DNA from 2 places in the Lysinibacillus fusiformis genome. Region 2 is predicted to be linked to the other one. Evidence: riboswitches for the same ligand, from Rfam matches in the RefSeq annotation. Region 2 holds a riboswitch; the other holds the start of a gene.
What was found. A riboswitch is a leader RNA that binds a small molecule or an ion and turns the genes downstream of it on or off. The one in region 2 is predicted to bind preQ1.
Positions count from the first base shown of each region.

Region 1: another riboswitch for preQ1. It lies ahead of queF (preQ(1) synthase); the one in region 2 lies ahead of JTI58_RS11525 (QueT transporter family protein).

Region 1 is NZ_CP070490.1:1,748,849-1,753,279, forward strand. It holds gene queE (7-carboxy-7-deazaguanine synthase QueE) at 1-49, opposite strand, end outside; gene queD (6-carboxytetrahydropterin synthase QueD) at 42-512, opposite strand; gene queC (7-cyano-7-deazaguanine synthase QueC) at 516-1,175, opposite strand; PreQ1 riboswitch class I at 1,228-1,271, opposite strand; gene queF (preQ(1) synthase) at 1,295-1,795, opposite strand; PreQ1 riboswitch class I at 1,919-1,965, opposite strand; gene JTI58_RS08700 (hypothetical protein) at 2,222-2,407, opposite strand; gene JTI58_RS08705 (TetR/AcrR family transcriptional regulator) at 3,574-4,152, shown strand; gene JTI58_RS08710 (acyltransferase family protein) at 4,251-4,431, opposite strand, start outside.
Region 2 is NZ_CP070490.1:2,349,015-2,353,445, reverse strand. It holds gene JTI58_RS11535 (ABC transporter permease) at 1-487, opposite strand, end outside; gene JTI58_RS11530 (ABC transporter substrate-binding protein) at 573-1,595, opposite strand; PreQ1 riboswitch class I at 1,917-1,961, shown strand; gene JTI58_RS11525 (QueT transporter family protein) at 1,968-2,450, shown strand; T-box leader at 2,519-2,718, shown strand; gene trpB (tryptophan synthase subunit beta) at 2,778-3,941, shown strand; gene JTI58_RS11515 (long-chain fatty acid--CoA ligase) at 3,986-4,431, opposite strand, start outside.

The DNA.
Region 1 (4,431 bases), 600 kb from region 2:
CACCTTGAATTGTCGGTCCAAAGATTTCGATCACAGGTATCTTACTCAACTTCCATCCACTCCCGTCTCGCTTCTGCATAGCTTGTCGGAGTTTCATAAAGTTTAATAAACTCTACACGCGCACCGTTATATCCTTCATCAAGCAAGGCCACTGTCAACTTTTCGTAAATCCACACAACTATATTCTCTGCCGTCGTATTCATAGGTGGAAGTGTTTCATTTAAATAACGGTGATCTAAATGAATCTCTATTTTTTGTTTCCATATTTCTTTTATATCGCCAAAATCAATCAGCAAACCACGTTCATCTGTGTAGCCACTCAGCCCTAATACTACACGATAGGTATGACCGTGCAGATTTTTACATTTCCCTTCATAATCATGTAAATGATGAGCAGCATCGAAGGTAAATTCCTTGCTTACGAGAACACGCTTTGCATGATAGTTCAATTGATTTTTTTGAATATCCACATCAATTTTTTGGAGTCTCTCGACGATTTTAAAATCTGACATGCTTTAAGACTCCTTCCTATAACGCAAATACTCATCAAGTCCTTTTTTTCGTAGTTTACATGCTGGGCATTCACCGCAACCATCAGCTATGACACCGTTATAGCAAGTCAACGTTCTTTCTCGAACAAAATCCAATGCCCCGAACTGATCAGCAAGCTCCCATGTCTGTGCCTTATTCAGCCACATCAACGGTGTATCAATTACAAAAGAATCATCCATCGATAAATTTAACGTTACATTCAAGGATTTAATAAAAACATCTCGGCAATCTGGATATCCGCTAAAATCTGTTTCACAAACGCCAGTCACGATATGCTTAGCTCCTATTTGACTCGCTAAAACACCTGCAAATGAAAGAAAGAGAAGATTTCGACCAGGAACAAAAGTCGATGGCAGCTCACCATTATCTCCGTCTTCTACTTTAATATCTTGTCGTGTCAAAGCATTCGGAGCAAGCTGGTTCAGGAGTGACATATCAAGCATATGATGCCTGATTCCAAGTTCACTCGCTATCTCTTTTGCACATTCTATTTCAAGACGATGCCTTTGACCATAATCAAAAGTGACTGCCTCAACCTCTTCAAAACGTTCTTTTGCCCAAAACAAACAAGTTGTACTGTCCTGACCTCCACTAAATACAACAATTGCTTTTTCCTGCTTCATCTATAAAACTCCCTTATATCAAAAAAACAGCACTCTAAGAAAAAGTGCTGCTTTCTTCTTAGTTTTTTAAAGAGGGTAGCTAAAAACCTCTTTCTTGATTGAACTATTCAAATCTTCATTTATCGATTATCAATTTTTTCTGGATTAAGATCGTGGTTCATTAAACGATATTTGGCGATTTCTTCATATTTCGTTCCTGGCTTCCCATAGTTACACCATGGATCGATCGAGATACCCCCACGTGGAGTAAATTTCCCCCAAACCTCAATATATCGTGGATCAAGCAATGCAATTAAATCATTCATAATGATATTGACGCAATCTTCATGGAAATCGCCGTGATTTCTAAAACTGAATAAATACAATTTTAGTGATTTACTCTCAACAATTTTTTTATCCGGGATATACGAGATGTACATCGTGGCAAAATCCGGCTGATTTGTCAGCGGGCATAAACTAGTGAACTCGGGACAATTAAACTTAACGAAATAATCTCGATTGGCATGTAGATTATCCACTGCCTCTAATACCTCAGGTGCATAATCATAGGAATACTTTGTACCTTGATTACCTAATAGGGTTAAATCCTTTAATCCTTCTTCATGACTTCTGCCAGACATAAAAAAACCTCCTTGTAAAAATGTTTCCCAACACTTTTCAAGAGAGGCATCACCAATCAGTCTATTAAAACATAAGTAAAACATAAAAAAGCCACGTCCGATATGGACATGGCATATTGTCATGTTTCCATAGTTTTTTATAGAGGGTATCAGCTATGAACCTCTCCCGTTCTAGTCCGGGCATTCTTTTCTTCAATATCGTACAAAAAATAGTACAGCACGTCAAATACATTTTTTTATAAAATCTTACCCTATGGAATACGACTTACAAGCAATATGAAAACTGCACTTAGACTAGTCACGAAGAACTGTATCATAATAAAGTGTGGTTTTAATGAAAATAGAAAAATGTTTCCGAAATTCTTGAATCATTTAAACTAAAGATTTCCACTTATCCTGCTAACCATTTGTTAGTAGCACCCCGATTTATAATCGCTCTAAATCCTGATATTCTTTCATATAAGGACCATCCTCTGCAACATATGAATGATACAATGCCTTTACTGCAAAATTTTTCTCTAAACCCATTTCAGATTTTAGCTTTTTTAATTCATCATGCAATGTTCGATGTTCATTGATTAGCTTTAGCATAATTGATTTATTATATTTCATTATATTCATCCTTTTTGTCTATAACTTGAGGAATTACAACTTTAAAATAGTTTGGAACTACAAAATACTTGAGCATCGGAAGCTGTTCTAGTATTTTGGAAAGCCTCTCTGTTTTTTTTACTGTCGAAAAGAAGAATAAACCTCATTTAGATACATTACGGTGAACCTAATCATAAGTAAAGGTAGTTTTTAAAAAAACAGGCACATTTGTATGAAGCAAATGTAACCGATCTGATTTGTATTGATTAACTGCAATTTATATAAACATTTTTCCCAAAAACACCCTAAATATCACAAAGATTAAACGTAAACTATATATATATTTAATACTTTAAGTGCCATTATTTATGTAGCATGCATTCGAGACAAACGGAGTGCTGTGTGTCACTCATAAGGAAGTAATAGTTAGGAGCCGCATCTATCTGTGTATTGAATGTGGTAGCTGAACGGGTCGAACTAAAGAAGTGAGGCTATTTGGATCCCCTGCAAAATCATGGAAAATATCTTCGAAGCATGACGCCACATTGATAAGTGGGTATAAGGAAAAGACTATGACAAAATATGTTTTAATCTTTTTCTTAATGCATATTTGAAAAGAGAAACTATAACCGTAGATAGAGGATTAAAAAAAAGCAACTCGAACCTTGGAGAATTAAAAGCTAGAGGAGTATCCTCAGAGGTTATGGGGGATGTCTATTAGTTAACGCAAGAAGCAGTCACACTACCTGGTGGTAGCGCCACAGGATCAAATAAACTTCTTTTTGAGTATATTATATTCATTCATATGTAGCTAAGTATTCGAAGATTTAGGATGCTGTCACTCCCTGTAAATTGCTGAATGCTCAAAAGTTCCTTAGGAAAATCCATAAACTTTTACAAAAAATTCAGACTCAAATTAAAACCTAAGCTATTTTAATGCAACGCTAGTGTCTTGATATAAATGAACAATAGGTAACATTAATTCTTCGGGATGTTTATAAAAGGCCATACAAAAATGCCCCCAATTAGATAAGATGAATTTTTTATTTGTCTACCTAATTGGGAGCATATCAATATTAGCTGTCTGTTTTTCTTAATACGTATTATTAAAACAATAATTACTTTTTAAACAGTTATTTATAGTAGAATTAATAATAACGTTATTGTAAGAAATGGAGTGAATAAATTTGGGAAGGGAAGAAAAGAAAAGACAAACTAAATTAGCTATAACAAACGCCGCTTTCAAATTATTTTCAGAAAATGGATATGAGTCGACAAAGGTTGAAGATATTGTGAAATTAGTTGGAGTTTCTAAGGGAACTTTTTTTAATTATTTTCCTACAAAAGAGGCAGTCATAGAAGATTTCGAAAGAATTTCAATCTATTCGGAAGCTGAAAAATTAATGAATATCACAAGTCCAGTTGTGCCTAAACTACTCTCTTCGTTAATTAATATCGTACATAATTTAAACTATACAAGGTCATTAAGAAGAGCAACTTTAATGGCAACTCTCTCAAGTGCTAATAATTTAAATAATCACATAGATAATATGAATAATCTTCGTGCTTTATTGATACCAATTTTTAAACATGGACAAGAAACGGGGGAATTTACACAAAAATTACCCCCTGAAACACTGGCAGACTTAACTATTCAAATGTTTATTGGTGTATTAACCCACTGGTGTCTTGGTGGAGGCGAAGATGATCTTATTACACAACTTATGATGAGTTTTGATGTTTTCTTTAAAGGAATATCTTCATAAAGATCCTGTTGATATCCAAAGTAATCCTGCGAGAATAGCCTGGGTTATAAAAACTCGCAGGTATGTTGTCAAAGAGAGAATTGGAGACAAGCAGAGAACTAATATATACTCTTCTTATTAAATTTATCGACTAAACTTTGAGAACGTCTATGATTTGTACCAGAGAATAGTAGACTAATAACCGGTAATTTTCGAATAATAAAATACGATATTAAATGGCTAAATACAATCCCCAATAGTGATGCTAATACAAATTTTATATAGCCTGAAACAGGTACA
Region 2 (4,431 bases):
TCAGCACACTCCATGTACCTGGTACATGCTGAAAGCCCATGCCTTTTAATAGGTTATTAAGAGCAGCATCGATCCCTAAATTGCTCCAAAAAGCTTGAAACTTTGAAAAGATTGTTTCAGAGTTTAATAGTGGAATATTCGGGCGACCTATCGTATTTTCTGCAGTTAACCCCATGATGCGTAGATTAATCGAGTATAAAGCAATCATCATTAAAATCCCTGATAATAGTGGATTAATCTTTCCTTTCGTGTGAAGAATTCCTGTCATACATCCAGCAATAAATCCAGCAACAATTGCCACTAAAGTCGCTAAGATTGGGTGGTAGCCAAGCAAAACCATTGTTGCTGCCGTTGCCGCCCCTGTTACAAAGCTTCCATCAACCGTTAAATCCGGAAAATCTAACACCCGAAATGTTAAATATACACCAAGTGCCATAATTGCATAGATGATTCCTTGCTCCACTGCGCCAAATAATGCTAAAAACATCGTTGAATCATCTCCTAAATCTCTTAATTATTTATATCGCTTGTAAAATGAAGATAAAGCGGGGATAGTTCTCCCCCGCTTCGTTTTACTTTTCTAGAATTTCTGCACCCCAAGAATCTTTCATTTCGATTCCTAAATCATCCGCTACTTTTTTATTGATTAATAGTTTCAGATTTTGAGGATATTGTGCTGGTGTATCAGCAGGTGTTGCTTCACCTTTTAAAATTTTCACAGCCATTTGACCTGCTTCATAACCGATATCGAAATATTCAAATCCATAAGCAGCTAAACCACCACGTGCCACAGAATCTAATTCTCCTACGACTAATGGTAATTTATTCGTATTGGCAACATCAATTACCGATTCTAAAGCAGAAACTACTGTGTTATCAGTAATAATATAGAAAGCATCTACTTTACCAATTAGAGATTCTGTCGCTTGCTTTACATCTGCTGAAGTGGATGCTGATGCTTCTACCACCGTTAAACCTTGTTCATCCATAACCTTTTTCACTTCTGAAACTTGTGCAACTGAGTTTTGCTCACCCGCATTGTAGACCATCCCTACTTTTTTCGCACCAAGGTCTTGTAAGAATGCTACTGTTTTAGAAATCGTTTCAGGATGTAGATCAATTGTGCCTGTAATATTTTTCCCTGGCTTCTCCATTGAGTCGATTAACTGTGCACCAACAGCATCTGTAACCGATGTGAAAATAATTGGAATATCACTTGTTGCTGTTGCAGCTGCTTGTGCAGAAGGTGTAGAGTTAGCAAAAATTAAATCTACGTTTGCACTCACTAGATTGTTAGCAATCGTTGTGTTAAGGCTGTTATCTCCTTGCGCAATTTGTGGATCGTATTCAACTTTTAAGCCAGCATCTTCAATTGCTTTTTTAAAGCCTTCCGTTGCTGCGTTTAACGATGGATGCTCAACAATTTGAGTAATCCCGATTTTATATGTTTTATCGTCTGCATTTCCGCTCTCACTTGCATTGTTTGTTTCATTTCCTTTTGAATCTGTTGTACTAGAGCCACCACTACCACAAGCAGCAAGTAGTAACACTAATCCAAAAAGAAGGAATGATAGCTTCTTCACATTGCTTTTCACAAATAATCCCCCCGATTATGTTCTCAAATATCTACCGCACTTTATCCAAACAAAGTGTGAATGTATCGCTATATTATCGTTATTATCGAGCTCAGTCAACAACATTATGAATGTTCTGACTTTTAAAAGTGACAAAATATTTTAGTTTTTCATTCAATTTGGCGCTTTAAACCGCTAAACTACGCTGTTTTAGTTATTCTATTTCTTTTTTCAACATAGTAAAAAATATTTATGACAATTTTGCGACGATAGGACATTATAGACAAAGTCTGACATTTGACTTCTACTAGATATGTATAATAAAATATTTACTTGTGTGAAAGCACCGTGGTTCGTAACCATCCCACGAAAAAAAACTAAGGAGAAATGAATATGAAAATAAAATTTTTAGCAGCAAGTGGTATCATTGCGGCTCTCTATATAGCTGTGACCATGCTTGTTGCACCATTTGGTTTTACGGAGGTACAGTTCCGAGTATCCGAGATGTTTAACCATTTAGTAGCATTTAATCCACGCTTTGCCGTAGGGATTATTATTGGTGTATTGATCTCTAATCTCTTTTCACCACTTGGCATTTACGATTTAGTGTTTGGTGTAGGTCATTCAATGATTACACTTGGCCTGTTTATTTTAATCTGTAAATTTGTCAAAAATATATGGGCACGTTTAATTATTAATACATTGCTATTTACATGCACCATGTTTATCATTGCCTTTGAGCTGAACTTAGCCTTAGAGCTGCCATTCTTTTGGACTTGGCTAACAGTAGCGGCGGGTGAATTTGTTGTATTAGCTGTTGGTGCGCCGATTATGTATGTATTAAACAAACGCCTTCACTTTAATAATTTGATTTAACTGACGGGTCTTTTTAGATTCGTCTTTTTTCTTGACACTATTCTGAAAATATTCTACAATTCTTTCTAATAAATGCAAGGAAGAAGAGTAGTAGCAAGCATTGTTACTTCAAGAGAGCTGGTGGGTGGTGTGAACCAGTAGTACAGACTTGTGAATGGACTTCAGAGCAGCCTTATCAAATGTAAGGCCGATTTGCTCCCCGTTACCGGAGCAGGAAAGCGCGCAAAAATTGCGAATAAAGGTGGCACCACGGTTACTCGTCCTTTTTATGAGGGATTGGAGTGGCTTTTTTTTATGGAAAAATTAGCATAGAGGAGTCGAGTAAAGATGAGTACAATAGTAGAGAAAAAGGGATATTTCGGTGAATTTGGTGGAAGCTTTGTTCCAAAGGAGCTTCAAAATGTTTTAAATATACTAGATGAGAATTTTCAAAAGTATAAAGAGGATGATGACTTTAAGCAAGAATTAGATTACTATTTCCGTGAATATGTTGGTCGTAAATCCCCTCTTTATTTTGCAGAAAATTTAACAAAGCAATTGGGTGGTGCAAAAATTTATTTAAAACGTGAAGACCTTAACCATACAGGCTCACATAAAATCAATAATGTACTAGGACAGATCTTACTAGCCAAACGTATGGGAGCAAACCGCGTGATTGCCGAAACAGGTGCAGGTCAACATGGTGTAGCAACAGCTACAGCTTGTGCCATGTTTGGAATGGATTGCACGATTTATATGGGCTTGGAGGATACAAAGCGTCAGGCATTGAACGTATTTCGCATGGAGCTTCTTGGCGCGAAAGTCGTAGCGGTTGATAAAGGGCAGGGTCGCCTAAAGGATGCAGTTGATGAAGCATTTGCTGACTTAGTAGAAAACTATGAAACTACGTTCTATTTATTAGGTTCAGCAGTTGGTCCACATCCCTTCCCTACAATGGTTAAACATTTTCAATCAGTGATTAGCCGCGAAAGTCGTGAACAGATTTTAGAGAAAGAAGGAAAGCTTCCAACAGCGGTTCTTGCCTGTGTCGGCGGTGGTAGTAATGCCATTGGGGCATTTGCTGACTATATTGCAGACGAAGATGTTCGCCTTATTGGAATAGAGCCGGATCAAGCTGCTACCTTAAACGAAGGAACACCAGGTGAGCTACACGGCTTCAAATGCTTAGTGCTGCAGGACGCAGACGGTAATCCGCTCCCAACCTATTCAATAGCAGCTGGTTTAGATTATCCCGGTGCTGGACCTGAGCATAGCCATTTGAAAACAATTGGTCGTGCTGAGTATGTGACCGTGACCAATGAAGAAGTTTTAGAAGCATTCCAAGTACTTTCCAAGGTTGAAGGTATTATTCCTGCTCTTGAAAGCTCACATGCAGTCGCACATGCTCTAAAATTAGCACCAACTTTATCACCTGAGGAAAGCATTATTATTAATATCTCTGGTCGTGGTGATAAAGACGTTGAACAAGTTTTCCACATGTTAACTAAATAACTCAATAAAAGAGCGACTTCCGTTTAGGGAAATCGCTCTTTTAACTATACCAATGATCTAGGATAAAAATCTGCTACATTATCTCGCAGCTTTGCTTTCAGAAATTTTCCAACAGATGTCTTTGGAATTTCCTCTAAAAATACGACTGCATCTGGTACCCACCATTTGGCAAATTGATTTTCTAAAAAGGCAAGAAGCTCATGTTCAGTTACTGATTGTCCCTCTTTCAATACCACACAAGCTAATGGACGCTCCTGCCATTTAGCATGAGGCATGGCAATGACAGCCGCTTCTAAAACTGCATCATGTGTCATCAGTGCATTTTCCAAATCAACAGAGGAAATCCATTCGCCACCTGATTTAATAAGATCCTTCGTACGGTCCGTAATTTTAATAAAGCCATCCTCTGTTCGTACTGCAATATCACCAGTATATAACCAGCCATCTCGATAGGCATCTGCTGTTCGTTCATCCCGATAGTATTCGTTAG